DNA from 4 places in the Bradyrhizobium sp. HKCCYLRH2060 genome. Region 2 is predicted to be linked to each of the others. Evidence: predicted binding sites of a transcription regulator. Region 2 holds the regulator's gene; each other region holds the start of a gene.

Region 1 (7,265 bases), on a different contig from region 2:
GCTCGGCTGGGGCGTCGGCGGCATCGAGGCCGAGGCCTGCATGCTCGGCCAGCCGCTGTCGATGCTGCTGCCCGACGTCGTCGGCTTCAAGCTGACCGGCGCGCTGAAGGAAGGCGTCACCGCGACCGACCTCGTGCTGACCGTCACCCAGATGCTGCGCAAGCTCGGCGTGGTCGGCAAGTTCGTCGAGTTCTTCGGCCCCGGCCTCGACCATCTCTCGGTCGCCGACAAGTCGACCATCGCCAACATGGCTCCAGAATACGGCGCGACCTGCGGCTTCTTCCCGGTCGACACCGCGACGATCGATTATCTCAAGACCTCCGGCCGCAAGGCGCCGCGCGTCGCGCTGGTCGAGGCCTATGCCAAGGCGCAGGGCCTGTTCCGCACCGCCAAGTCGGCCGACCCGGTGTTCACACAGACGCTGACCCTCGATCTCGCCGACGTCGTGCCGTCGATGGCCGGTCCGAAGCGTCCCGAGGGCCGCATCGCGCTCCCCGCAGTCGCCGAAGGCTTCGCGACCGCGCTGGCCGGCGAGTACAAGAAGCCCGATGCGGCCGAGCAGCGCTTCCCGGTCGAGGGCAAAGACTTCGATATCGGCCATGGCGACGTCGTCATCGCCGCCATCACCTCCTGCACCAACACCTCGAACCCGAGCGTGCTGATCGGCGCCGGCCTCTTGGCCCGCAACGCCGCCGCCAAGGGCCTCAAGGCCAAGCCGTGGGTGAAGACCTCGCTCGCCCCGGGCAGTCAGGTGGTTGCTGAATACCTCGCGAACTCCGGCCTGCAGAAGGATCTCGACAAGGTCGGCTTCAACCTGGTCGGCTTCGGCTGCACCACCTGCATCGGCAACTCAGGCCCGCTGCCGGAAGAGATCTCGAAGTCGATCAACGACAATGGCGTCGTCGCGGCGGCGGTGCTGTCGGGCAACCGCAACTTCGAAGGCCGCGTCTCGCCGGACGTGCAGGCCAACTACCTGGCCTCGCCGCCGCTGGTCGTCGCCTATGCGCTCGCCGGCACTGTGACCAAGGACCTCGCCGTCGAGCCGATCGGTATCGGCAAGGACAAGAAGCCGGTCTACCTGAAGGACATCTGGCCGACGACGAAGGAGGTCAACGACTTCGTCAAGAAGTTCGTCAAGGCGTCGATCTTCAAGAAGCGCTATGCCGACGTGTTCAAGGGCGACACCAACTGGCGCAAGATCAAGACCGTCGAGAGCGAAACCTATCGCTGGAACATGTCGTCGACCTACGTGCAGAACCCGCCGTATTTCGAAGGCATGAAGAAGGAGCCGGAGCCGATCAAGGACATCGTCGAGGCCCGCGTGCTGGCGCTGTTCGGCGACAAGATCACGACCGACCACATCTCGCCGGCCGGTTCGATCAAGCTGACCTCGCCCGCCGGCAAGTTCCTCAGCGAGCACCAGGTTCGCCCGGCCGACTTCAACCAGTACGGCACCCGCCGCGGCAATCACGAGATCATGATGCGCGGCACCTTCGCCAACATCCGCATCAAGAACTTCATGCTCAAGGGCGCCGACGGCAACATCCCAGAGGGCGGTCTGACCAAGCACTGGCCCGACGGCGAGCAGATGTCGATCTACGACGCCGCGATGAAGTATCAGGAAGAGGGTGTGCCGCTGGTGGTGTTCGCCGGCGCCGAATACGGCAACGGCTCATCGCGCGACTGGGCCGCCAAAGGTACCCGGCTGCTCGGCGTCCGCGCCGTGATCTGCCAGAGCTTCGAGCGCATCCATCGCTCCAACCTGGTCGGTATGGGCGTGCTGCCGCTCACCTTCCAGGAAGGCACGTCCTGGTCCTCGCTCGGCCTCAAGGGCGACGAGAAGGTTACCATCAAGGGCCTGCAGGGCGACCTGAAGCCGCGCCAAACCCTGACCGCCGAGATCGTCTCGGCCGACGGTGCGGCGCAACAGGTGCCGCTGCTCTGCCGGATCGATACGCTCGACGAGCTCGACTACTACCGCAACGGCGGCATCCTGCACTACGTGCTGCGCAAGCTCGCCGCTTAACCAAAGCGCGATGCGACAGTTTGGCTCACTCTGAAGTGAGTAGCGGGTGATGAAGGAGGCGGCCTATGACAAAGGCCGCCTCCTTTGCATTTTCGGTTTGTTAACTACGAGGACGGCATCGCGGATGCAGTGATGCGCAGGGCGCAGCGGACGGTGGTCCAGACGGGACAGTGGCGATGAGTGGACAGATGTCGTGGTGGTCGCGCGCAGCGCTGAGTGTCTGTGCGGTCATCGCTTTCGTCCGGCCAGCCGCATCCGATCCCCGTGCGGTGATCGAACTCTTCACCTCTCAAGGCTGTTCGTCCTGCCCGCCGGCTGACAAGATCCTCGGCGAGCTCGCCAGAGATCCTTCGGTCATCGCGTTGTCGCTGCCGATCGACTACTGGGACTATCTCGGCTGGAAGGACACGCTGGCCGACTCCCGCTTCACGGCCCGGCAGCGGGCCTATTCTCGTGCGCGCGGGGACCGCGAGGTCTATACGCCGCAGGCGGTGATCAACGGCTCGGTGCATGTGATCGGCAGCGACCGCGAGGCGATCGAAGGCGCGATCGAGGAAACCGTCCAGGGCGGCGCGGTGATGTCGGTGCCGGTGAGGCTGTCGGTCGACGGCCAGGAGCTCGCCGTCTCGGTCGCCGCGGCCAGCGAGCATGCGCCGCGCCGGCACGGCGAGGTCTGGGTCTGCTCGATCTCGCGGGTGGTCCCGATCTCGGTCGGGCGCGGCGAGAACAGCGGCCGCGACCTGACCTATTACAACGTCGTTCGCGGTCTCCAGAAGCTGGGTGACTGGAACGGGTCGCCGGTCAGCTGGAGCGTGCCGCTGGAGAAGATCGCCCGCGAGGGCGTCGATGGCACCGTCGTCTATGTGCAGGACGGCAGTCGCGACCGCCCTGGGCCGATGCTCGGCGCCGCCTTTTCCGAGTTGCCGTTGGGCGGACGGGCTTCAGCAACGGCGCGTGGTCCCGAGCGCTGATCTTCCGTCGTCCCGATCTTCGTTTTCGCTGACCTGCGTGAGGCGCGTCACGTCCGTGCGACGGCGCGCCGCGACATCTTCCGGCAGCTCACGCCAGAAAAGCAAAAGGACCAACTTGCGTTGGCCCTTTGCCTTACTTGTGAATAGACCCGATCCTGACGACCCCGGGGGGCTGGGGGCTGAGGAATCCGGAACCGAAAGGACCGGGCCAACGCACACGAATCTTATGCCGAAGGTCGGGGGCGGTCGGTGGGCGGAAAGACGGCGCGATTATGATTCCGCTAACGATCCCGTGACGCTTGCGTGTTCGCGGAACTGATGACCTCGCAGGCTCGGTCGAACTTCGACAACGAAAACGGCCCCTTGCGGCTTCTGCCGGATGGCGCGATCATGTCACACAGATGACAGGAGGACGCCAATGAACCTCACGCCGGAGGACGCCGACCCCAGCGAGAACCGCGCGGCGGCGCGCAGTGCGGCCGCAGCGCCGAACCGGGTGACGTTCGACCGCCTGGAGCTGAACCGCATCCTGAACCTCTACGGTCGCATGGTCGCCGACGGTGAGTGGCGCGACTATTCGATCGACTTCCTGCGTGACCGGGCCGTCTTCTCCGTGTTTCGCCGGGCGTCCGAGGTGCCGATCTACCGCATCGAGAAGGATCCGCGTCTCGCACGCAAGCAGGGCATGTACAGCGTGATCTCGGCCACCGGGCTGATCCTGCGCCGCGGCCACGAGCTTGAGCGCGTGTTGCTGGCGATCGCGCCGAAGCCGGCGCTGGTCTGATCCGACCCGCCGGGTGATCACGACATTTCGACCGGCGTCGCTTACGCGGGGACGTCGCTGCTCCCGGCCCCGAGCGGGCGCTGCATCATCACAGTATCGAGCCAGCGGCCGAATTTCAGGCCGACGCTCGGGTGGGTGCCGATCATCTGGAAGCCGCAGGCGGTATGCAGCCCGACCGAGCCGGCATTGGCGGAGTCGCCGATGACGGCGATCATCTGGCGAAAGCCTCCCTCCTCACAGGCGTCGATCAGCTGCCGCATCAGTCGCATCCCGATGCCGCGACGCTGGCTGGCGGGAGCGAGATAGACCGAGTTCTCCACCGTGAAGCGATAGGCAGGGCGAGGCCGGTAGGGCCCGGCATAGGCATAGCCTACCACCTCTCCGTCCAGCAGGGCGGCGAAATAGGGGAAGCCGCCGTCGCGGAGCGCCCGGAAGCGGCGCGTCATCTCCGCCAGATCCGGAGGGTCGAGCTCGAAGGTGGCCGTGCCCTCGCGGACGGCCTGGCCGTAGATGGCGGTGATGGCCGGGAGGTCGGCCTCCTGGGTGGGCCGGATTTCGATGTTCGACATGGGGTGCAAGCATACCCATGCGGACGCGGCGATCAATCCGGCCTCGCGGCATGGCTGCCGCTGCGGCTTTGCGCCGGTCGCAATCGGGGTTTGTGCAAACGAAAAGCCCCGGCGGTGAGGCCGGGGCTTCGAAGGTCGCTCGTTCGAGCGGTTGGATCAGTCGCGCTGTCCGAGCAGCTGCAGCAGCAGCGTGAACAGGTTGATGAAGTTCAGGTACAGTGACAGCGCGCCGGTGATCGCTGCGCGCTCGGCGATGTCGCCGCCCGCGGAGGCGTAGCCGTAGATGTACTCGTTCTTCAGGCGCTGCGTATCCCAGGCGGTCAGGCCGGCGAACACGAACACGCCGATCACCGAGACGATGAACTGCAGCATCGAGCTCGCCAGGAACAGGTTCACCAGGCTCGCCAGCACGATGCCGATCAGGCCCATGAACAGGAACGAGCCCATGCCCGTCATGTCACGCTTGGTCGTGTAGCCGTAGAGGCTCAGCGCGCCGAACGTCGCCGCGGTGATGAAGAACACCCGCACGATCGAGGTGTGGGTGTACACCAGAAAGATCGACGACAGCGAGATGCCCATCAAGGCCGAAAACACCCAGAACAGGAGTTGCGCGGTCGACGGCGCGAGGCGGTTGATGCCGGCCGAGATCGCGAACACCATGACCAGAGGGGCCAGGATGAACAGCCACTTCAGCGGGCTCACGAACATCGCGTAGCCGAACTGCGTCAGATAGGCGTTGCCGAACTTGAACACGCCGGCCGCCGGATCGCCGGTCACCGACGCCATGTAGACGCCGAGCGCCGCGAGGCCGGTAATGGCCAGGCCGATGCTCATGTAATTGTAGATGCGCAGCATGTAGGCGCGCAGACCGGCGTCGACGGTCGCGGCATCGGCGCGCCCGGCCACCCGGCCAAAGGGTGAAGCATAGTTGCGGTTGAGGTCCGACATGGTCGAATTCCCGTTGGTTGCCCGGCAGCCCGATCCTGGCAGGACCTTCAGCCGGTTCTCGAAAAACCCTATCTCATACCCGCTGCCATCGATATTAAATTTGCGTCATCGGCAAATTCGCCATCTTTGGCAGGTCTCTGAGCCCATTCCCTAGATGGGAAACTAGCATATCCGCCGCAAGCTTCCACGCGCGGCTGAATGTCGCTCCGAACGCGTCCCAGCCGTATAAATCGCGTTAACCGTGCGGCATGAGCGCGCAAGCCGCTCGATCAAGCCGCTAGAGATTCCGAAGAACCGTCGCCGGCTTCTGGTTCAGCGCGAGCAGGGTGCCGGCCAGTCCGAGGCCGACGGTCACGATCAGCGCCGCCAAGACGACCAGCGCGGCGCTGCCCGCCTGCCAGGCGAAGCTCAAGGTCATCAGCCGGGTCACGATCAGCCAAGCGGAGACCGAGCCGGCGATGACGCCGAACGCGGCGGTGGCAAACCCGATCATCAGATATTCGAGCGCGTAGGCGCCGAGCAGCCGCAGCCGCGTCGCGCCCAGGGTCTTCAGGATGACCGCGTCGTAGACCCGGTGGCGGTGGCCGGCGGCCAGCGCGCCGCCGAGCACCAGGATGGCCGAGATCAAGGTCACCGCGCTGGCGCCGCGGATGGCGAGCGCGAGGTTGGAGACCACCGAGCCCACGGTCTCCATCACCTCTCGGACCCGCACGCTGGTCACCATCGGGAAGGCGTCGGCCACCTTGCGGATGACACGGGCATCCTCGGCGGCATCGGAGCGCGCTTCGGTCAGGGTCGCGACATGGGTGTGCGGCGCGCCCTTGAAGGCATTCGGGGAGAACACCAGCACGAAGTTGATGCCGAGCCCCTGCCAGTCGATGGTGCGCATGTTGCCGATCCGCGCCGTGATATCGCGTCCGAGCACGTTGACGACGATGTCGTCACCGAGCTTGAGGCCGAGGCCGTCGGCGATGCGCTTCTCGATCGAGACCAGCGGCGGTCCGCTGTAGGTCTCGCTCCACCACTTGCCCTCGACCACCTTCGAGCCCTTGGGAATCTCGGCGGTATAGGTCAGGCCGCGATCGCTCTGCAGCACCCATTCGGTGTCCGTCGTCGCCTTGAGGTCCTCGGCGCGGACGCCGCGGGCGGAGACGATGCGCCCGCGCAGCATCGGCACGTCTTCGACAGCGGATTGAGGGGCGAGGTCCTTGAGGAAGCCGCGGAAGCGGTCGGCCTCGCCGGAGGGGACGTCGATGAAGAAAAACGACGGCGCCTGCTCCGGCAGTTGCGCCAGAAATTGCCGCCGCAGATTGCCGTCGATCTGGGTGATCGTGACCAGCACCGCGAGGCCCAGTCCGAGCGACAGCACCACGGACGGTGTCAGCGCGCCCGGGCGGTAGATGTTGCTGACCGCCAGCCGCAGCATCGGGAAGCGACTGCGCGGCAGGGCGCGCGCAATTGCCATCACCGCGGCGGCAATGCCGCGCAACAGCACGAACACCAGCGCGGCGGCGACGACGAACACCGCGGCGATGCGCTTGTCGTAGGACAGGCCGATCACGACCGCGATCAGCAGCGCGACGGTGCCTGCGATCAGCACCAGATAGCTCCAGCGCGGCCGGTGCCATTCGGCGATGATCGCCTCGCGGAACAACGCCGCCACCGGCACGTCGCGTACGCGCCCGAGCGGCCACAGACCGAACGCCAGTGCGGTGAGCAGGCCATAGACGAAGGAGAGCGCCAGCTCGTCGGAATGAATAGCCGGGATCACGGGCAGCGGCAGGATGTTGCCGAACAGCCCGACGATGGCAAAGGGCAGGGCCGCGCCGGCGCAGAGGCCGATGATCGAACCGATCGTGGCGAGCACCATCACCTGCACGAGGTAGATGCCGAACACGTCGCGGCTGGTGGCGCCGAGGGCCTTGAACGCCGCGATCACCTCGGTGCGGCGGTCGACATGGCTCTTG
Region 2 (7,265 bases):
TCATCGCCCAGCGCAGTGACGACCTCGGCCCATCCGCCGGCGAAGCCGAGCCGGGGCGTCAGCAGCGCGACGGCCTCGACGCCGCCGATCACCAGCGCGATCGCGACCGAGGCGCCGGTGATGACCAGATTGTAGCGCCGCTTGCGCGCGGGATCCGTGAACGCCCAGCGATAGGCGCCAGCCATCAGCATGCTGTCGGCGGTGTCGACGGTGGCCATCGCCGCGGCGAACAGCGCCGGGAATACCAGCACATGCGCCAGGCTCGCCCCGCGCGCCGCCTCGGTCGCCGACAGGCTCAGGAGCCCGATTTCGCTGGCGGTGTCGAAGCCGAGGCCGAACAGGAAGCCGAGCGGGTACATGTGCCAGGCGCGGGACACGACGCGGAGCACCGGCCGCAGCAGACGAATGAGCAGGCCCCGCCCGGCGCTACCGGCGGCATCCATGTCGGAATGGGGGTGGGATGGGCGGCGCCAGAGGTTCACGAACAGCACCAGATTCGCGAAGGCGATCAGCAGCAGGAAGCCTGCGGAGACCGAGGTGCCGATGGTGCCGCCGATCGCACGGATGGCGCTGTCCTCACTCAACAGATCTGCGCCGGCCACCAGGCTCACCACGAGGGTGGCGATGACGACGACGCTGGAATGGCCGAGCGCAAAATAGAGGCCGGCGGCGCGCGGGGCGCGACCGTCCTGCACGAGCTTCCGCACCACATTGTCGATCGCCGCGATGTGGTCCGCATCGACGGCATGGCGCAGTCCGAGCAGCCAGGCCAGCATCGCGGTGCCGACGATGGCGGGCCGGTCGGCGTAGAGCGCGAATGCCCAGGCCCAGGCCACCGCATTGGCCGCGACCAGCCCAGCGACGAGCGCAACGGTCCTGCCGGGCTGCGACCGCCACCACAGCAGCCGCGGGGCACGAGGATGATCAATTGGAACAATCGTCATACTCGAACTATAGCAAGAGCCAGGCCAGTTCGGTAAAGCCCCGCTGCAGGCGAAAGCTACAGGAAAAAATCGGCTGCACTTGCCGGATCGCCCGCTCGCTTGGCAACCCGCTATCCAGTCGCGCACAGATCGTGACCAGCGGCGGGACCTCTCTCGTCCCCTCCCCCTTCACCGCGCCGAGGCACTCTGCGCCGCAATCTCGCGCCGCACGACCGCCTCGAACTGGCTTGAGGGCGCGGCGAACATCAGCCGGGTCTCCTCGTGGAACGCCGAGAAGATGCCGACCACGGCCGGCGTGCCGCCGACCTCGGCCAGGATCGGCGAGCCCGAATAGCCGAAATTGGCGAGGCAATGCACCGTCAGCAGACGGGCATCGCTGGTCATGCCGGCGCTGCAATTGCGCTGGCCGGTCGGCGAATAGCGCCGCTCCTGGCCGTAGCCGATCTCGGAAATGGCGCCAGCCTTGGTCGCAGCCTGCAGTTCCTCGCGCGTCAGCGCCTTGACCGCGACCGGCTTCGACGGCAGCGCATCCTTCAGCACGATCAGCGCCCAATCGGCGGGCGAGCGGTCGAGCGACCATCTGTCGTGCCGGGTCGGGACGAAGTCCGGCGCCACGATCAGCTTGTCGGCGACCGACGATGCCGCCGGCGTGCCCCTGTTCATGCCGGCCAGGAAGCGGACGTTGCCGGGGCTGACCTGCGCGACGCCGTTGAACACGCAATGCGCCGCGGTGAGCACGACGCGCGGCGCGACCAGCGTGCCGGTGCACCAGCCGCCGGTCGAGTATTGCGCGACGGTGACGACGCCGATCGACGACGCCGGCCACGAGGTGGGATCGACGACCTCGCCGATGTGGCGGTCGAGCCCGAGCAGTTGCTCCGGACGCGGAGTGGCGATGCCGGCCTCCGCCGATTCCGGCTTTGGCCGCCAGGCCGCAATGGCGCTCTGGGCCTGGACGCGCTGCGGCTCCGTCAGCTTGACCCTCTGCACGTCGCGGCCGGCCGATCGCACGCCGCTGCGACCCGCCATCACCAGCCAGGCGTAGCCCTGCACGACGTCCTGCTTCACGCCGCGACCGTCGAGCAGCATCAGGCCCAGCATGTATTGCGACTGGGCGAAGCCCTGCGCTGCCGCGCGGCTGAACCAGCGGCCGGCTTCGCCATAATTGCTCGCGACACCTTCGCCGTTGACATAGGCGATGCCGAGATAATGCTGGGCGACGGCGAGGCCCTGATCGGCGGCCTTGCGATACCACGCCAGCGCCTCGGCGGGGTTGCGCGGTTGGCCCCAGCCGAAGGCCTCCATGAAGCCGACGTCGAACTGCGCCCGCGCATCGCCCTTGGCGGCCAGCGGCAGCAGGCGGCGCATCGCCGCGGCGTGTTGTCCGTTTCCCGCCGCGGCGACCGCGTCTTCGAGCTCGGCGGCCGCGGCGCCCGCCGCGCTGCCGAGCAGGACGGCTAGAGATATGATGATGATCTTGATCAAGGGCGTCCGCTGGGACCGAAACATCGTCAGGGGCCGCCGAGCTGACATGATCAAGACGGCGGCGGCGTGGCGGAAAGCGGACCACGATCTCCTCAATCGGGCCCCCTCGCGCCTCACACCTGCTTCATCCTCACGCCCGATCGCCCCTTACACCTGCTCGCTCTTGGCGAAGCGATCATCGAGCGCATAGCCGGCGCCGCGCACGGTGCGGATCGGGTCCTGCTCGCGGCCCGGATTGAGCAGCTTGCGCAGGCGGCCGATATGGACGTCGACCGTGCGCTCGTCGATATAGATGTCGCGGCCCCAGACGCTGTCGAGCAGCTGCTCACGGCTGAACACGCGGCCGGGATGCTCCAGGAAAAACTCGAGCAGGCGGTATTCGGTCGGGCCGAGATCGATCGGCCGTCCCGAGCGCGCCACGCGGCGCTTCTCGCGGTCGAGCTCGATGTCGCCATAGGACAGCACGGTCGCCAGCCGCTCCGGGCTCGCCCGCCGCAGCAGGCCCTTCACGCGCGCCAGCAGCTCCGGCACCGAGAACGGCTTGACGATGTAGTCGTCGGCGCCGGTCGCGAGGCCGCGCACGCGCTCGCTCTCCTCGCCGCGCGCGGTGAGCATGATGATCGGCAATTGCCGGGTCTCGGACCGCGCCCGCAGGCGGCGGCACAGCTCGATGCCGGACAGGCCCGGCAGCATCCAGTCGAGCACGACGAGATCGGGAACGCGCTCCTTCAGCCGTGTGTCGGCCTCGTCTCCGCGCGCCACCGTCTCGACCTCGTAGCCTTCGGCCTCGAGGTTGTAGCGCAGGAGCGTCGTCAGCGCCTCCTCGTCCTCCACCACCAGAATTCGGGCGCCCATGTCAGAACCGTCTCTCTCAGTTGCCGGGGATCGTCGATGCGAAGCTCGTCATGTCGCCCTTCGGGCGCTTGTCCATGATCTGCTGGCCTTCGATCATATAGAAGACGGTCTCCGCGATGTTGGTCGCGTGATCGCCGATGCGCTCGATGTTCTTGGCGCAGAACATCAGATGGATGCAGAACGAGATGTTGCGCGGATCCTCCATCATGTAGGTCAGGAGTTCGCGGAACAGCGAGGTGCAGATGGCGTCGACCTCCTCGTCGCCCTTCCACACCGTCATCGCCGCCGGCAGGTCGTGCGCGGCATAGGCGTCCAGCACCGTCTTGACCTGCGACTGCACCAGGTCGGTCATGTGCTCGAGCCCGCGGATCAGCTTGAGCGGATGGAAGTCGCTCTCCAGCGCCGCGACGCGCTTGCCGATGTTCTTGGCGAGATCGCCGATGCGCTCCAGATCGGTGGCGACCCGCATCGCACCGACGATCTCGCGCAGGTCGACCGCCATCGGCTGTCGCCGGGCGATGGTAAGAACGGCGCGCTCCTCGATGATGCGCTGCAGCTTGTCGACCTCGGCGTCGGTGGCGACCACCTTCTGGCCGAGTGCGATGTCGCGCCGCACCAGCGCATCGACGGAATCGACGATCAGCCGCTCGGCGAGGCCGCCCATTTCCGACACCAGCCGGGTGAGATCCTGCAGATCGCTGTCGAACGCCTTGGCGGTATGTTCACTGGCCATGATGATCTCCTGAAGTCAATGTCGTCGGCGTCAGCCGAACCGGCCGGTGATGTAATCCTGGGTCCGCCGATCGCTCGGCGAGGTGAAGATCTTGCTGGTGTCGTCGAACTCGATCAGCTCGCCGAGATACATGAAGGCGGTCTTGTCGGAGACGCGCGCCGCCTGCTGCATGTTATGCGTCACGATGGCGATCGTATAGTTTTCGGCGAGCTCCTGGATCAGCTCCTCGACCTTGGCGGTCGAGATCGGATCGAGCGCCGAGCACGGCTCGTCGAACAGGATCACCTCCGGCCGGACCGCCACGGTGCGCGCGATGCACAGCCGCTGCTGCTGGCCGCCTGACAGCGACAGGCCCGAAGCGTTGAGCTTGTCCTTGACCTCGTTCCACAACGCGCCGCCGCGCAGTGCCTTCTCGACCCGGTCGTCCATCTCCGACTTGGAGATCTTCTCATACAGCCGGATGCCGAAGGCGATGTTCTCGTAGATCGTCATCGGGAACGGCGTCGGCTTCTGGAACACCATGCCGACCCGGGCCCGCAGCAGGTTGAGGTCGAGCTTGGGATCGAGGATGTTGGTGTTGTCCAGCATGAGCTGGCCCACGGCGCGCTGGCCCGGGTAGAGATCGTACATCCGGTTGAAGATGCGCAGCAGGGTCGACTTGCCGCAGCCGGACGGGCCGATGAACGCGGTGACGCGGTTGGTCCCCAGCGACAGGTTGATGTTCTTCAGCGCGTGGTGATCGCCGTAATAGAAGTTCAGGTTGCGCGCGGTCACCTTGGCTGGGGCTTCCGGCAAAACCTTGCCGTTCAGCGCGGCGGGATTGGGCTGGCTGACGGATACGGACAGGTCGGTCATTTTGCGTTCCTCTCGGCGCCGAGAATGCGTGCACTGACATTCAGGGCGAGCACGGCCAGAGTGATCAGAAGGGCTCCGCTCCAGGCCAGCTGCTTCCAATAGGCATAGGGGCTCTGGACGAAGTTGTTGATGGTGACGGGCAGGTTGGCCATCGTCTTGGAGAGGTTGAGGCTCCAGAACTGGTTCGACAGCGCAGTGAACAGCAAGGGCGCGGTCTCGCCGGCGACGCGGGCGGTGGCCAGCAGCACGCCGGTGATCAGGCCCGAGCGCGCCGCGCGATAGGCGATGCGCCGGATCACCAGCGATCGCGGCAGGCCGAGCGCCGAGGCCGCCTCGCGCAGCGGGTTGGGCACCAGCAGCAGCATGTCCTCGGTGGTGCGCAGCACCACGGGGATGACGATGACCGCCAGCGCCAGCGAGCCCGCAAGCGCCGAGAAGCCGCCCATCGGCACCACCACCGCGCCGTAGATGAACAGGCCGATGATGATCGAGGGCGCCGACAGCAGGATGTCGTTGATGAAGCGGATCACCGAGGTCAGGCGGTCGTTGCGGCCGTACTCGGCCAGATAGGTGCCGGCGAACAGGCCGAGCGGCGCGCCGATGCCGACGCCGATGACCGTCATGATCAGAGAGCCGACGATGGCATTGCGCAGTCCGCCTTCGCTCGAGCCCGGCGGCGGGGTGTCGGCGGAAAACACTTGCAGGCTGAGGCCGGCGAGGCCGTTATAGAACAGCGTGAACAGGATCAGCGCCAGCCAGGTGACGCCGAACAGCGCGGCGGCGACGCAGAGGCCGCGGATCACGATGTCCCTGCGGCGTCGGCGCGCATAGATCGGATTGACCGGCGTATCGGCGGTGAGCGAATCTGCGCTGGACATGGCTTATTTTCCCGCCTTTGCTTGGAGCCGCATGAGCATCAGGCGCGCGCTCGCCAGCACGAAGAAGGTGAGCACGAAGAGCAGCAGGCCGAGTAGGATCAGGCTCGACTGGTGCAGGCCGTCGCTCTCCTGGAACTCAGAGGCAATGGCGGCCGAGATCGTGGTGCCCGGCGCGAAGATCGACGATGAGATCCGGAACGAGTTGCCGATGATGAAGGTCACCGCCATCGTTTCGCCGAGCGCACGACCCAGCGCCAGCATGACGCCGCCGATGACGCCGACACGGGTGTAGGGAATGACGACGCTGCGCACGACCTCCCAGGTGGTGCAGCCGACCCCGTAGGCCGCTTCCTTCAGCACCGGCGGGACGGTCTTGAACACGTCGACCGAGATCGAGGTGATGAAGGGCAGCACCATGATCGCCAGGATCAGCGAGGCGTTGAACAGACTGAGATAGGACGGCGGACCGGCGAAGATGTCCTGCAGCACCGGGATGCCGGAGCAGAGATTGATCATGAACGGCTGGAACGTGTAGGCCAGGAACGGGCCCAGAACGAAGAAGCCCCACATGCCGTAGATGATCGAGGGAATGCCGGCGAGCAGCTCGATCGCAATGCCGATCGGACGGCGCAGCCATTGCGGGCACAGCTCGGTGAGGAAGATCGCAATGCCGAGACCCACCGGAATCGCGATCAGCATCGCGATGAAGGACGTGACCAGGGTGCCGTAGATCGGGCCGAGCGCCCCGAGCACCGGCGGATCGGCCGACGGCGCCCAGCGCCGCGTCCACAGGAATTCGAAGCCGTAGGCCTTCATCGCCGGCCAGGCGCCGATGATGAGAGAGATGATGATGCCGCCGAGGATCAACAGGACCGAGATCGCGGCGAGCCGGGTGATCCAGTAAAAGGTGACGTCGCCAAGCTTGAAGGCACTGAGCGCGCGCGCCCGGTCGTAGGGCCCGGCAGCAGCCGCGATGTCGCCGACTTCGGTCTGAACCGCCATCTCTGCCAATTCCGCCCCCTGTTCCTTGGACACGCCTCAACCCCGGTAGCACCCCTCCCCCGGCGGCCGGGAGAGGGGAATTTTCGATACGTCCAGCTCAGCTCTTGATGTCGGCAGACCAGGTCTTCTCGATCAGCTTCACGACGCTGTCGGGCATCGGGATGTAGTCGAGCTCCTCGGCCATCTTGCCACCCTTCTCGAACGACCACTTGAAGAACTTGATCGCCTCGGCGGACGCGGCCTTGTCGGTCGGCTCCTTGTGCATCAGGATGAAGGTCGCGGCCGTCATCGGCCAGGACTTGTCGCCGGGCTGGTTGGCGAGGATCACGTAGTAGCCGGGGGCCTTGGTCCAATCGGCATTCGCGGCGGCGGCCTGGAAGGCCTCGACGGTCGGCTGCACGGTCTTGCCGGCCTTGTTCACCATGGCCGTGTAGGTCAGCTTGTTCTGCTTGGCATAGGCGTACTCGACATAGCCGATCGAGTTCTTGGTCTGGCCGATGTTGCCGGACACGC
Region 3 (7,265 bases), on a different contig from region 2:
GGATTGGCCGTTCGACTGTGCGTTTCGCGACTTTGGAAATTGAGCAGATCCCGGGAAGCCCGTTTGTGGCGTGGCACGCGTGAGCGTGGCCGCGTCTTTTTTTCGTCTAGACGAGGAGACAGCGATGCCGACCTACAAGGGCAGCGTGAAGTGGTTCAACCCGACCAAGGGATATGGCTTCATCAAACCGACTGGCGGAGACAAGGACGTGTTCGTCCACATCTCGGCCGTGGAGCGTGCTGGACTGACCACGCTCAACGAGAACCAGACGATCGAATATGATCTGGTGGAGAGCCGCGGCAAGACGTCGGCAGAGAACCTGAAGCTCTCGTGAGCATCGTCCCGGCGGAGGGCGCCACAGCGCGGGTTCGTAAACCAACTCACGAGCTCCGCGTCAGGTTCGCTCGCCGCCGATGATCAGACTTCGTCAGCCTTGATGTGCCCCCGGCCCCGCCGGGGATTTTTTTGTCCGCGACAGCTAGCGGACGACCGGCCAGATCAGCGTATGATCGCCTTGCTCCACGGACGACGTCCGGCAGAGATCGCCTTCGAGTCGCACCAAGCCCTTGGCCAACAGCTTCAGCGCTTCCGGATAGATCCGATGCTCGACGCCGAGAATGCGCGTCGACAGCGTGTCCGGCGTGTCGTCGTCCCTGACCACGACCGCGCCCTGCATCACGATCGGACCTGCATCCGTCTCCGGGATGACGAAATGCACGGTGGCGCCTGACAGCTTGACGCCGGCGCGCAGCGCCTGGCCATGCGGATCGAGGCCGGGGAATGATGGCAGCAGCGACGGGTGAATGTTCAGCATCCTGCCATACCAGCGCTGCACGAACTCCGCCGTGAACAGGCGCATGAAACCGGCCAGGCAGATGATCTCGATGCCGCGTGCATCGAGCGCCTGCTGCAGTCTGGCTTCGAACCCTGCGCGGTCCTTGCCGAACGGCTTGCTCTCGATGATTTCGATCGCGACGCCGCTCTCCTGCGCTTTCTGCAGCCCGGCCGCATCGGCCCGGTTGGAGATCACGACGGCGATCTCGGCCGGAAATTCCGGCTGCGCCGCCGCGTGGATCAGCGCGGCCATGTTCGACCCACGGCCCGAGATCAGGATGGCGACGCGGCGCTTCATCGGCACACTCGTCTCACAGAGCCAGATCGAGGGCGCCGGTGTAGATCACCCGCTCGTCGCCTGTCGCAGCAACGACCTCGCCGAGCCGCGCGACGTGCTCGCCATTCGCGGTGAACACCTCGATGACGGCATCGACGGCCTCGGCCTTGACGATCGCGATCATGCCGATCCCGCAATTGAAGGTGCGCAAGAGCTCGCGCTCGGCAATGCCGCCCTGCTCCGCCAGCCATTTGAAGACCGGCAGCACCGGCAGGCCCGTCAGGTCGATCGAAACGCCGAGATGCTTCGGCAGCACGCGTGGAATGTTGTCGGTGAAGCCGCCGCCCGTGATGTGTGCGAGCCCCTTCACCGCACCGGTCTCGCGGATGGCGCGAAGGCATGATTTCACATAGAGGCGGGTCGGCGTCAGCAGCGCCGCGCCGAGAGTCAGGACCGGCGCGAACGGCGCCGGCGCATCGAAGCCGAGGCCGGACTGGGCGACGATCTTGCGCACCAGCGAATAGCCGTTGGAGTGGACGCCGGAGGATGCGAGCCCCAGCACCACGTCACCGGCCGCGATGTCGGGAGACGGCAGCAGCGTGCCACGCTCCGCCGCGCCGACCGCGAAACCGGCAAGATCGTAGTCGCCGTCCTTGTAGAGGCCCGGCATTTCCGCGGTCTCACCGCCGATCAGCGCGCAGCCGGATTCCCGGCAGCCTTCGGCGATACCGGCCACGATCGACGCCGTCGCCTCCGGGTCGAGCTTGCCGCACGCAAAGTAGTCAAGGAAGAACAGCGGCTCGGCGCCCTGCACGACGAGATCGTTGACCGACATGGCGACCAGGTCGATGCCGATGCCGCCATGCAGCCCGGTCTCGATCGCGATCTTCACCTTGGTGCCGACGCCGTCGGTCGCCGCGACCAGCACCGGATCCTTGAATCCAGCGGCCTTGAGGTCGAACAGGCCGCCAAAGCCGCCGATCTCGGCATCCGCGCCGGCGCGGGCGGTTGCGCGCACCATGGGCTTGATCAGATCGACCAGACGGTTTCCGGCATCGATATCGACGCCCGAATCTGCATAAGTGAGCCCGTTCTTGCGCTCGGTCATGGTAAAAACCCCTAATCTGGCCGCTGGTTACGTCGGAATCCGGCCGCGCGCAATGGCTCGCAAGGGGCTCGTCCCCACACTATCTAGGAACCGTACCGGTTCGCCCTGTTTCGGAATCGGGTTGTCTTTTGATCGAGTCGTCGTCGGGACCCGCTGCGTGACCATTCCCCACAGTATCCCCAATCTGATCACGCTGGGTCGAATCCTGCTGGTTCCGATCGTCGTCTGGGCCATTGCGGCCGGCCAGATGGAGATCGCGTTTCTGGTCTTCGTGGTCGCGGGGGTGAGCGACGCCGTGGACGGCTTCCTGGCCAAGCGCTTCAACCTGCGGTCCGAGCTGGGAGCGCTGCTCGATCCTCTCGCCGACAAGGCGCTGCTGGTCTCGATCTTCGTCACGCTTGGCATCTGGGGCGCGATCCCGCGCTGGATCGTCATCCTGGTGGTCTCGCGCGACATCATGATCGTCTCGGCGGTGATCGTGTCCTGGCTGTTCGACAGGCCGGTCGCGATGAAGCCATTGATGGTCTCCAAGCTGAACACGGTCGCCCAGGTGGGATTCGCGGCGCTTGTGCTGGCCTCGCTCAGCTTCGGCTTCGAGCCCAGGCCCTACGATGTGGTGCTGATGGTGCTGGTCACCGTCTTTACCCTCGTGTCGGTCGGGCTGTATCTCGTCGACTGGGTGCGCCACATGAGCACCATCGAGGTCCGGTGATCCTCCGCGGAGGGCCCGTCCTGACCTCACGCACCACACGATACGGAGCAATTCGATCTTGGCCGGCCATATCCCCCCTCGTCAGCTGGCCTTCGCGCTGCCGCATGCGGAGAGCCTGACGCGGGACAATTTCTTCGAAGGTCCAGGCAACGCGGCCGGGCTCGCTCTGGTCGACGCCTGGCCGGAATGGCCGGCGCGGACCATGTTCCTGGTCGGCCCCGACGGCTCCGGCAAGAGCCACCTCGCCGCGATCTGGGCCGAGCAGGCAGGCGCCCGATCGCTGTCCGCGCATGCCCTTGAGGCAGGCGTGGTCCCCGGGGCGCTCGCCACCGGCGCGCTGGTGCTGGAGGATCTGACCGCAACCGGTCTCGACGAGCGGGCGCTGTTTCACCTGCTGAACCTGGCCCGCCAGGACGAGGCCTTCGTGCTGATCACGGCACGCGAGGCCCCGGCGGCCCTGCCGATCGCCCTGGCCGATCTGAGGTCGCGGCTGCGTGCCGTCCCAGTGGTCACGCTGCTGCCGCCCGACGACCAGCTGTTCCGGGCCCTGATCGTCAAGCTGGCCGCCGACCGGCAAATGGCGATCGACGAAACCGTGGTCAGCTATCTCGCCAGCCACATCGAGCGGTCCTATGCGGCGGCACGCCAGACCATCGCGCTGCTGGACAACGAGTCGCTGCGGCTCGGACGCCCCGTCACCCGGGCGCTGGCGGCGGAGCTGCTCCGCCCGGCGTGACCGGCGGCCATCTTGACGGCGGTTGATGACGGAACCTCAATGGTGCCGGCAACGTCATCCCCTGGTCACCCAGATTGGGCTACGGTCGACCATTCGCGACTGGACGGATATGGATCGAATTCCCTATGGATACCGAGCAAGTTACTGAAATTTCAGAGAAAGCACCGGTCTCGGCGCCGTCCATCGAGATTGCCTCGAGCCCCGAGCGATTCATCAATCGGGAGCTGTCCTGGCTTCACTTCAACCGCCGCGTTCTGGAGGAATCGGTCAATCCGCGCCATCCCGCCCTGGAGCGGGTGCGCTTCCTGTCGATTTCCGCCAACAACCTTGATGAATTCTTCATGGTGCGCGTCGCCGGCATCCGCGCCCAGGTCCGCGAGGGCATCGCCGAGCGCAGCCCCGACGGTCTGACGCCGACCGAGCAGCTGAAGCTGATCAACGAGACGGTGTCGCAGCTCGCCATCGACCAGCAGGCGATCTGGCGCGACCTGCGCAAGTTTCTCGGCGAGCTCGGCATCGTGCTGGTCGACGGTCAGGACGTCACCAGGAGCGAGCGCGCCTGGATCGAGGACCATTTCCTCGCCAACATCTTCCCGCTGCTGACGCCACTCGCGATCGATCCGGCGCATCCGTTCCCGTTCATCCCGAGCCTCGGCTTCACGGTGGCGCTGCAGCTGATCCGCTCCGCGGACGGGCGTCCGATGAACGCCCTCATTCGCATGCCCGGCAAGATCGACCGCTTCATCCGCTTCCCCGGCTCCAAGGATGGCGTGATCCGCCTGATCACCCTGGAGCAGGCGACCGGACTGTTCATCGGCCGGCTGTTTCCGGGCTACACCGTGAAGGGCCAGGGCGCCTTCCGGATCATCCGCGACAGCGAGATCGAGATCGAGGAAGAAGCCGAAGACCTGGTGCGGCTGTTCGAGACAGCGCTGAAGCGGCGCCGCCGCGGCTCGGTGATCCGGCTCGAGATCGAGGCCAACATGCCGGAGGAGCTGCGCCGCTTCGTGCAAAATGCGCTGTCCACGACGGATGACGAGGTGTTCGTCGTCGACGGCGTGCTGGCGATGAACGAGCTGTCGCAACTGACGCGGGTCGACCGGCCCGACCTCGAATTCGCGCCCTACGTGCCGCGCCATCCCGAGCGTGTCCGCGACCATGGCGGCGACATCTTCGCCGCCATCCGGCAGAAGGACCTGATCGTCCATCACCCTTACGAGTCGTTCGACGTCGTCGTGCAGTTCCTGCAGCAGGCGGCGCGCGATCCCGACGTCGTTGCGATCAAGCAGACGCTGTACCGGACCTCCAACAATTCGCCGATCGTGCGCACGCTGGTGGAGGCCGCCGAGGCCGGCAAGTCGGTGACGGCCCTGGTCGAGCTCAAGGCGCGTTTCGACGAGGAGGCCAACATCCGCTGGGCCCGCGACCTGGAGCGCGCGGGCGTACAGGTGGTGTACGGCTTCCTGGAGCTGAAGACGCATGCCAAGCTGTCGATGGTCGTGCGCCGCGAGGGCGGCAGCCTCACCACCTATGTCCACACCGGCACCGGCAACTATCATCCGGTGACGGCGCGCATCTACACCGACCTGTCCTACTTCACGTCGGACCCGGTGATCGGCCGCGACGTCACGCGGGTGTTCAACTACATCACCGGCTATGCCGAGCCGATCGACATCGAGAAGATGGCGGTGTCGCCGCTCACGCTTCGCAAGCGCATCATCGAGCACATCCACGGCGAGACCAGCTTCGCCCGCCAGGGCAAGCCGGCCGTGATCTGGATGAAGATGAACTCGCTGGTCGATCCCGACATCATCGACGCGCTGTACGAGGCCTCGCAGGCCGGCGTGTCGATCGAGCTGATCGTGCGCGGCATCTGCTGCCTGCGTCCCGGCCTCCCCGGACTGTCGGAGAACATTCGCGTCAAATCGGTGATCGGCCGCTTCCTCGAGCATGGCCGCATCTACTGCTTTGGTATGGGTCAGGGCCTGCCGAGCGCCAAGGCCGCCGTCTACATCTCCTCGGCCGACATGATGCCGCGCAATCTCGACCGCCGCGTCGAGGTGCTGTGCCCGCTTCAGAACCCTACCGTGCATCAGCAGGTCCTGGAACAGATCATGGTCGCGAACCTGAAGGATACCGAGCAGAGCTGGCAATTGTTGCCGGATGGGTCGTCAACGCGTATGAAGGCCGCGAAGGGCGAGGAGCCGTTCAACCTGCACAATTACTTCATGACGAATCCGAGTCTGTCCGGCCGTGGAAAGTCGCTCAAGGAATCATCGCCGCGCCGGCTCACGCGCCGGAATGAACGCTCTCCTTCATAGGGGCTGTCTGCATCGGGGCCTTCTGCGCCGGGATATGCCGTGGTGAAGCCGCCCCGCACGAGGGCCACGAGCGTCGGTGTCATCGACATCGGCTCGAATTCGGTCCGTCTCGTCGTCTACCAGGCGATGGAACGCAGTCTCGTCACCGTGTTCAACGAGAAGGCGCTGTGTGGGCTCGGTCGCGAGGTCCAGACCACCGGCCTTCTCGCATCTGATGCCGTCGACAAGGCGCTGACCGCGCTGAAGCGCTTCCGTGCGCTGTGCAAGGTGCAGCGGGTGGGGCAGGTTCATGCCATCGCGACCGCCGCCTGCCGGGATGCTTCGAACGGCCCCGATTTCATCGCCAAGGCCGAGAAGATCTGCGGCGCCCCGATCCAGATCCTCACCGGCGCCGAAGAGGCGCGCTATTCGGCGCTCGGCGTCATCTCCGGCATTCACAAGCCCGACGGCATCGTCGGTGATCTCGGCGGCGGCTCACTCGAGCTGATCGACGTGCGCGGGCACCAGGTCCGCAGCGGCGTCACCCTGCCGCTCGGCAGCCTTGCGCTGCAGGATCTTGCCGAGAAATCGCTGAAGAAGGCGCAGCGTATCGCGAGCGAGGCGCTGACCGACCTGCCGCAGCTGCTGGCCGGCGAGGGCCGCACCTTCTACGCGGTCGGCGGCACCTGGCGCGCGCTGGCGCGCATCCACATCATCCAGAGCGGCTATCCGCTCGGGGTGATGCACGGCTATGCGATCCCGGCGGCCGACGCGCTGGCCTTCGTGCGCCGGCTGCGCCGTCTCGTCGCCGCCGACATGCTGGCCGACATCGAAGCGATCGCCGAGGCGCGGCGCCCGCTGCTCGCCTATGCCGCGCTGGTGCTCGAGCACATCATCCGCGTCGCCAGGCCGACGACCGTCGTGTTCTCGACCTTCGGCGTGCGCGAGGGCCTGCTCTACTCCAAACTTCCCGACGCCGAGCGCGCCAAGGACGGGCTGCTCTGCGCGGCGCAGGGCCTCAACGAGCTGTTGTCGCGCTCGGCCCAGCATGCCCGCGAGCTGATCGACTGGACCGACCGCCTGTTCCGCGTGATGCACATCCGCGAGACCGAGGACGAGCGACGGCTGCGGCATGCGGCCTGCCTGTTGTCCGACATCGGCTGGCGCATGCATCCGGACCATCGCGGCGAGCAGACCTACGGCATCATTCTCAACGGCAATTTCGGCTCGATCAGCCATGAGGGCCGCATCTTCGCCGCGCTGTCAGTGTTCTTCCGCTACGAGGGATTGGGCAACGA
Region 4 (7,265 bases), on a different contig from region 2:
GCAACCAGCACGACGACGGCACGCAGACGCTTGCGCGCCACCGCTTTGCGGTAGGCGCGCTGCAAAGGTTCGAGCTGCTGTTCAGGCAGGATGGCGACGGCTGACGACATGTTTGTCGGTGCAAAGCGCAAATAGGCCGGCGGGGCTTCGATGACGCGGTCCCCCGCCGGCCCGGTGCAACGCTTACGAGCCCTTCTTGCGCAGAGAGTCGACGAATTTGATCAGCTCGACAGTCTTGTTGTAGTCCTCCGTCGAGATCGCCTCCCACGGCTTGTTCTTGCCGTCGGACAGCTTGGCGAAGGCTTCCGTATCCTTCTTCGCCGCGTCGAGGAAGGCCTGCTTGATTGCGGCCTTCATGTCGGTGGGCAGGTCGCTGAGATAGGCGTAGGGCGAGTTGATGATCATGTCCGACTTGCCGATGATGCGGAAATCTTCCTTCTTCAGCGGCGTGCCGTCGGCCGACTTCACCATGTTCTTGGTGAGCATGCGGGTTAGGTTGGAGTCATCTCCGTTGTTCCACCAGTTTGCGGCGACGTCGACGGTTCCTTGCGCCAGGGCAAGCACGGCGTTCTCGTGGCTGCCCGTAAAGATGACCTGGGAGAAATAGGTGTCGGGGTCGATGCCCATCTGGCTCATCTTGAAGCGTGGCATGTTGTTGCCAGAGGTCGAGTTCGGGTCCACCAGGCCGAGATTCTTGCCCTTCAGATCCTCGAGCTTCTGGTACGGGCTCTTGGCGAGCACGTAGAACACTGAATAATAGCCCTTCGAGCCGTCCGAGTTGACGTCGATCACGAAAGCGTCCGTCTTGACGCCCGTCACGCGCGCGCGGGCGAAGGAGGCCGGACCATAATAGCCGATGTGAATGTTGCCGGCGCGCTGGCCCTCGATGACCGCGGCGTAGTCATTGGCGACGCGCAGCGTCACCTTGACGCCGAGCTCCTTGGAAAGATAGTTCACGAACGGCGTGTAACGCTCGACGACACCCGAGCCGTTTTCGGCCGGGATCGCGGCAAAGGTGATCTCCGGATATTTGGTTCGCCAGTCCTCGGCCGAGGCGGACGAAGCGAACGACAGAGCGGCCAAACCGGCCAGAATGAGACGACGATTGATCATGGAACGTCCTTCAAGTTTCAGGGGACGATGTCAGGATTGACACGACAGATGCGCCCGCAGCACGCAGGCAATCAGGCGACGGCAACTTTGCCGACAGCCGGAACGGATTCGGGAGCTTTGGGCATTGCCGGCGGCATCACCTCGTCGGCCTCCAGATCGTACAGCTCGCGCGCGATCTGGCCGGTGAGCGCCGCCGGCAGATCGTCGAACACGACCCGACCATTCGCCATTCCGATCAATCGGTCGCAATAGCTGCGCGCCAGATCGAGCGAGTGCAGATTGCAGATCACGGTGATGCCGAAATGCTTGTTGATGCGCAGCAGCGCGTCCATGACGATCTTGGTGTTGCGCGGATCGAGCGAGGCGATCGGCTCATCGGCCAAGATGATTTCCGGATTCTGGACCAGCGCGCGCGCGATCGCGACGCGCTGCTGCTGCCCGCCCGAAAGCTGATCGGCGCGCTGCGCGGCGAGGGAGGCCATGTCGAACTGCTCGAGCGCGGACAGCGCCATGGCAACATCCGCCGCCGGCCAGAGCTGCGCCAGAGAGCGCCACGACGGGATTTCGGCGAGTCGCCCCATCAGGACGTTCGTGAGCACGTCCAATCGGCCGACCAGATTGAACTGCTGGAAGATCATCGCCGAGCGCGCGCGCCACTGCCGCAGGTCGCGGCCGCGCAGCGCCGTCACATCGAGATCCTTGAAGAGAATGCGGCCGCCGCTCACAGGACTCAGGCGATTGATGGACCGCAGCAGGGTCGACTTGCCCGCGCCGGAACGCCCGATCACGCCGACGAAGCTGCCGGGTGCAACAGAGAAGGACGCATTGTCGACCGCGGCTTTCATGCCAAAACGGCACGTCAGGCCATCCACCACCAGCATTGAATTCTCCAGACGCCTCGCTTTGGCCTATCGCTAACGTCTCGATTCTACAGTTATGTGACAGCAACACTGCGGCGCCACATCCGTCCACATGCCGGTCGGCAGTCATGTAGATGTCACGCATCTGTCATAGGGGAGACCCAACACCTTCACAGGCGTAGAGACAGGACGCGAGATGGCCGGCAAGCTGCTTTCGATTGAACCTACCGTTGACCCTTCGGCCAAGCTCCAGGACGTGACGCTCGGCGCCTATTGCGAGATCGGCGCCCGCACCATCCTGCAGGAGGTGACGATGGGCGACTACTCCTACGTGGTCAACGATTCCCAGATCACCTACACGACGGTCGGCAAGTTCTGCTCGATCGCGGCGATGACCCGGATCAACCCGGGCAACCACCCGATGCAGCGGGCGACGCAGGCCCATTTCACCTATCGCGCCAGCGCCTATTTTCCAGGCGAGCCCGACGATGCCGAGTTCTTCGCCTGGCGGCGAGAGCATCATGTCCGGATCGGACACGACGTCTGGATCGGCCATGGCGCGATCGTGCTGCCGGGCCGCAACATCGGCACCGGCGCGGTCGTGGCGGCTGGCGCCATCGTCACCAAGGACGTTCCGGCCTATACGATCGTCGCCGGCAATCCGGCGCGCCCGGTCAAGCGCCGGTTTCCGCGCGAGGTCGAGCAGCGGCTGCTCGATCTGGCGTGGTGGGATTGGAAGCACGAGGCGCTGCGCGCGGCGCTGCCCGATTTCCGCAAGCTCGAGATCACCGCGTTCCTGGATAAATACGAGGCCGCTCTCGACGCCCTCGTCCCGGTACGGCAGAGTGCCGCCCCATGACCGATATCTCAATCTCGCGGGGCCGCTGCCTCGTCGACACCGACCTCGCGGACACCTCCTTGATCATATCCGGCGACGTCATCGCCGGCATCGGGACACCGGGATGCCGGTCGGGTCTCGAACTCGATGCGGAGGGGCTCACCGTGCTCCCCGGCATCGTCGACATCCACGGCGATGCGTTCGAGCGCCAGATGATGCCGCGCGCCGGGGTCGATTTCCCGACCGACGTCGCGCTGATCGACAGCGACCGCCAGGCCGTCAGCAATGGCATCACCACGGTCTTCCACGCAACGACCTGGTCATGGGAGCCGGGCCTGCGCAGCGCCGACAATGCGCGGCGGCTGCTCGAATCGATCGAAGCGCTGCGCCCGCAGCTCGCGGCCGACACGCGCTTTCATCTGCGCCACGAGACCTTCAATCTCGACGACGAGGAGGAAATCGGCCAGTGGCTCGCCGATCGGCGCGTCGACCTGTTCGCCTTCAACGATCACATGGACTCGACGGTCGCGAGCCTGGACACGCCGCACAAGCGCCAGCGCATGGTCGACCGCACCGGCCTGCCCGGCGCGGAGTTCGACCGGCTGGTCGCGCGCATCGCCTCTCGCGCGGATGCCGTTCCAGCCTCGATCGCGCGGCTGGCCGACATCGCACGCAAGGCTGGCGTCCGCATGCTGTCGCACGACGACGACAGCCCGGCCATGCGCAAGGCGTTTCGCAGCCAGGGCGTGACCATCGCGGAATTTCCGGTCAACGAGGAGACTGCGCGCGAGGCCGCTCAGGGCGGAGACACGATCGTCTTCGGCGCGCCCAACGTCGTTCGGGGCGGCAGCCATACCGGGTGGACGCGAGCCAGCGACATGATCGCCAAGGGCCTCTGCTCGGTGCTGGCCTCCGACTACTACTATCCAGCGCCGCTGCTGGCGGCGTATCGGCTCGCGGCGGACGGCGTTCTGCCGCTGGCACGCGCCTGGGATCTGATCTCGGGCGGCCCCGCACGCGCGGCCGGACTGGCGGACCGCGGGACGCTGGCCGAAGGCCGCCGCGCCGACGTCATTCTGGTCGATGACCGCGTGCCGTTGCGCCCCCGCGTCGTCGCCGTCATCGCGTCCGGCCGGCTGGTCTATCTGGCCGAGACCCATCGGCTGAGCGCAGTGCCCGTGCGCACCATCGCGGCGGAGTAGCAGATCATGGTCGATGCGCCCCGCTACGCGATCTACTACGCCCCGGCGGCGACGACGGGCTTGGCCGGATTCGGCGCGAGCCTGCTGGGTTACGACGCCTGGAGCGGCGACGAGCCGAGCTTTCCGGAAGAAGTCGTTCGCGCGGTTCCCGATTGGGCCGAGCTGAGCGCGGACCCGCGCAAATATGGCTTCCACGCCACTTTGAAGGCGCCGTTCGAACTGGCCGATGCGCAGAGCGAAGCCTCGCTCCGCGACGCCTGTGCGGAGTTCGCGGCAAGGCCGCGCGCCATTCCGATCATTCGTCCCATCGTGGACTCGATCAGCGGCTTCGTCGCGATGATCCCTGGCGAGCCCTCGCCGGCGCTGCAACAGCTCGCAGCCGATTGTGTCCGGACGTTCGAGCCGTTTCGCGCGCCGATGACCGCCGAGGACCGTGCACGGCGCAAGCCGGACCTGCTGACACCACGACAGCGCGATCATCTCGATCGCTGGGGCTATCCCTATGTCATGGAGGATTTCCGCTTCCACATGACGCTGACCTGCCGGCTGTCCGACGAACGACGCCGGCCGATCCTGACGATGATGCAGCAGAGATTTGCGGCGCTGTCGCTGACAGAGCTCCGGATCGACCGGATCGTGTTGTTCCGCCAGCCCAACGCCCGCCAGCGGTTCGGCATCATCGGAGACTGGCCGCTCACGGCCGTCCAGCGCATCTAGGGACGTCAGTTCGGCATGGCCGCATGGTGCGGCCGCGCCTGCCGGTCGAACAGCGCGACCGGCAATCTCGTCGGACCTACACCGCCTTCGTCAGGGCGCCATCGATGATCAGATTGGTTCCCGAAATGCGGCTTGCGAGCGGGCTTGCGAGCATCACGACGCCGTAGGCCACCTCCTGGGCTGTTCCCATGCGCCCCGTCGGATTCAAGCCCATTGCGGTCTTGAACAGGTCAGGCGATCCATTCTCGATGTTCTGCCAGATGCCGCCCTCGAAATAGGTGTTGCCCGGCGACACCGCGTTGACGCGAATGCCTTTGCCGACCAGTTGATGCGCGAGGCCCTTGGCGTAATGGATCAGCGCACCCTTGATCGCGCCATAGGATCCGGCGGCGAAATCGACTTCAAAGCCCGACACGCTGGAGATGATGACGATCGAGGCCGACTTCGACTGCTCCAGGTAAGGAATTGCTGCCGCGATCGCGTTGACCGTATGCATCATGTCGGTGCGAAAGGACTTCTCCCAGGTCTCCGGAGAGTCGCCCACGGCGAGCGCGCTGACGTTGCAGACCACGCAATCGATTCCGCCCAGCTCCCTTGCCGCGCCGTCGACCCAGCCCTTCAGCGCCACGGGATCGGCGACGTCGACGCCCTGCCCCCACGCCTTCACGCCTTTCGACGCAAGTGTCGTCACGACCTTGCCGACTGCGTCGCCGTCGCGCGCACAGATCGCGACACCGGCGCCTTCCTCGGCGAACAATTCCGCGATCGCAAGGCCAATACCCTTGCTGCCGCCCGTCACCAGCACGCTCTTGCCGGCCAATCCCAGATCCATGATCGTCTCCTTTCAATCAGTTTCGGTTTTCAACCGTGATAGCCGGCGAGCAGCGCCTTGTTGACCTTGCAGATGTAGGTGTATTTCGGATTGACGACCTGGGTGCAGCGCGCCTCGGCGACCTGGCCGAGCAGCATGTAGGCCTCCGGCGCCGGAATCCTCCAATCGTCCTCCAGCCAGTTGATCATCTCCTCGAACGCGATCCGCATCGCGTCCTCGAGCGGGCGCGCGCAGCCCAGCGTGCAGATGTGCGTCGGCGTCTCGATCCGCGGATGGTTCAGCCGCGCCGGCGCGGCGGCGAGCGAGACCTTGACGGTGAGGTTCGCGGCGATCTCGATCGCGCCCATGCCGTTGGCTTCGCCGTCGCCCTGGATGGCGTGGCAATCGCCGAGGAAAAGATGCGCGCCGTCCTTGTTGACGCGGAAGAACACCGAGTTGCCGGAGGTGATCTCCTGAACGTCGAGATTGCCACCATGCGGCCCGTTGTCCACCGTCAGCACCGCGCCATGCACCGGCGCGACCCCGGCAACGCCGATCATCGGCCGGACCGGAAGCTTCACATGCTCGTTCCACAGCACGTGGCCGTCCTCGACCGCGACGACGCGGGTCTGGATGCCGAACTCCTTGCGCCGGACCCAGTCCGGAAACATGCCGATGCCCGGCCACAGCGCGGTGAAGCCGAGCCGGTCGAGCTCCATGTCAATGATGTCGAGCCGCAACATGTCGCCAGGCTTGGCGCCGCGCACCTCGATCGGACCAGTCGCACCGTTGACGTAGGGCAGCGTCACGTCGCTCTCGACCAGTTGCTGGCCGAGCGCGCGGATGGTGCCATCGTTGACATTGATCGCGCATTCGACGACGAATATCTCACCGGGATCGACGGTCGCGATGAACTGATTGTCGCCCGAGAGCGCGTATTTGATATTGCCGGCCTTGCCGATGCGCTTTGACATGATCACTTCCTGCTATCTCCAACGTCGTTGCATCATCGCGGCTGCCGCCGCCACGGCATCAACAGTTGCTCGATCTTGCCGACCGCAAAAGTCAGAACCAGCGCCAGCGCGATCGTCGCAACCAGCGCGGCGAACACCTTCGGAATGATGTAGAGCGACCCGGCCTTGAAGATGGCGTGCCCCAGCCCTTCGGAGGAGGACATGAACTCGCCGACGATCGCGCCGATCAGGGCAAAGCCGACGGTGAGCTTCAGCCCCGCGAAGATGTCCGTCAGCGACGCCGGCACCACCAGCTTGCGGAAGATCTGGAACTTGGACGCGCCGAGAGTGCGGAACAAATTGATCTGGTCGGGATCGACGCCGGTGGCACCCTTGTACGAGGTCACCAGCGCGACGATCACGACCGACAAAGTCGACATCGCGACCTTCGAGATCAGCCCGGTGCCGAACCAGATGATGATGATCGGTGCGAGCGCGATGATCGGAATCGAGCCGAGCGCAATCACGAACGGCTCGACCACGCGCGAGACGAAGCGCGAATACCACAGCGACAGTCCGATCAATGTGCCGATGCAGTTGCCGACGAAGAAGCCGAGCAGCGTCTCCAGCCCGGTGACGGAGGTGTCGCGCCACAGGCTGCCGTCATAGGCCATCTGCGAGAGAAACTTGAGGATGGCGGACGGCGAGCCGAACATGAAGGCGGCAGCCTTGTTCTGCCCGGTCGCATATTCCCAGAAGGCGAGGAAGGCC

What was found. The regulator PhoB, encoded in region 2, activates phosphate uptake and scavenging genes when phosphate is short. The targets are predictions, from matches to a motif close to TGTCATNNANCTGTCAT.
Region 1: a site for PhoB is predicted at 3,388-3,404, ahead of ACQR10_RS03260 (DUF2794 domain-containing protein). Genes of this name have one in related genera too.
Region 3: a site for PhoB is predicted at 3,720-3,736, ahead of ACQR10_RS06790 (RNA degradosome polyphosphate kinase). Genes of this name have one in related genera too.
Region 4: a site for PhoB is predicted at 2,109-2,125, ahead of phnC (phosphonate ABC transporter ATP-binding protein). Genes of this name have one in related genera too.

Annotation. Positions count from the first base shown of each region.
Region 1 covers NZ_JBNPUK010000001.1:728,199-735,463, forward strand. The annotation lists gene acnA (aconitate hydratase AcnA) at 1-2,026, shown strand, start outside; gene ACQR10_RS03255 (DUF1223 domain-containing protein) at 2,215-2,997, shown strand; gene ACQR10_RS03260 (DUF2794 domain-containing protein) at 3,416-3,781, shown strand; gene ACQR10_RS03265 (GNAT family N-acetyltransferase) at 3,823-4,350, opposite strand; gene ACQR10_RS03270 (Bax inhibitor-1/YccA family protein) at 4,507-5,298, opposite strand; gene ACQR10_RS03275 (ABC transporter permease) at 5,576-7,265, opposite strand, start outside.
Region 2 covers NZ_JBNPUK010000012.1:58,767-66,031, reverse strand. The annotation lists gene ACQR10_RS22595 (HoxN/HupN/NixA family nickel/cobalt transporter) at 1-944, opposite strand, end outside; gene ACQR10_RS22590 (trypsin-like serine protease) at 1,113-2,429, opposite strand; gene phoB (phosphate regulon transcriptional regulator PhoB) at 2,577-3,284, opposite strand; gene phoU (phosphate signaling complex protein PhoU) at 3,301-4,017, opposite strand; gene pstB (phosphate ABC transporter ATP-binding protein PstB) at 4,048-4,872, opposite strand; gene pstA (phosphate ABC transporter permease PstA) at 4,869-5,750, opposite strand; gene pstC (phosphate ABC transporter permease subunit PstC) at 5,754-6,752, opposite strand; gene pstS (phosphate ABC transporter substrate-binding protein PstS) at 6,850-7,265, opposite strand, start outside.
Region 3 covers NZ_JBNPUK010000002.1:632,795-640,059, forward strand. The annotation lists gene ACQR10_RS06765 (cold-shock protein) at 125-334, shown strand; gene purN (phosphoribosylglycinamide formyltransferase) at 479-1,132, opposite strand; gene purM (phosphoribosylformylglycinamidine cyclo-ligase) at 1,146-2,219, opposite strand; gene ACQR10_RS06780 (CDP-alcohol phosphatidyltransferase family protein) at 2,377-2,931, shown strand; gene ACQR10_RS06785 (DnaA ATPase domain-containing protein) at 2,990-3,667, shown strand; gene ACQR10_RS06790 (RNA degradosome polyphosphate kinase) at 3,793-5,988, shown strand; gene ppx (exopolyphosphatase) at 6,031-7,265, shown strand, end outside.
Region 4 covers NZ_JBNPUK010000003.1:142,456-149,720, reverse strand. The annotation lists gene phnE (phosphonate ABC transporter, permease protein PhnE) at 1-110, opposite strand, end outside; gene phnD (phosphonate ABC transporter substrate-binding protein) at 184-1,113, opposite strand; gene phnC (phosphonate ABC transporter ATP-binding protein) at 1,185-1,994, opposite strand; gene ACQR10_RS08400 (DapH/DapD/GlmU-related protein) at 2,170-2,832, shown strand; gene ACQR10_RS08395 (alpha-D-ribose 1-methylphosphonate 5-triphosphate diphosphatase) at 2,829-4,013, shown strand; gene ACQR10_RS08390 (DUF1045 domain-containing protein) at 4,020-4,730, shown strand; gene ACQR10_RS08385 (SDR family NAD(P)-dependent oxidoreductase) at 4,807-5,562, opposite strand; gene ACQR10_RS08380 (acetamidase/formamidase family protein) at 5,592-6,515, opposite strand; gene ACQR10_RS08375 (ABC transporter permease) at 6,548-7,265, opposite strand, start outside.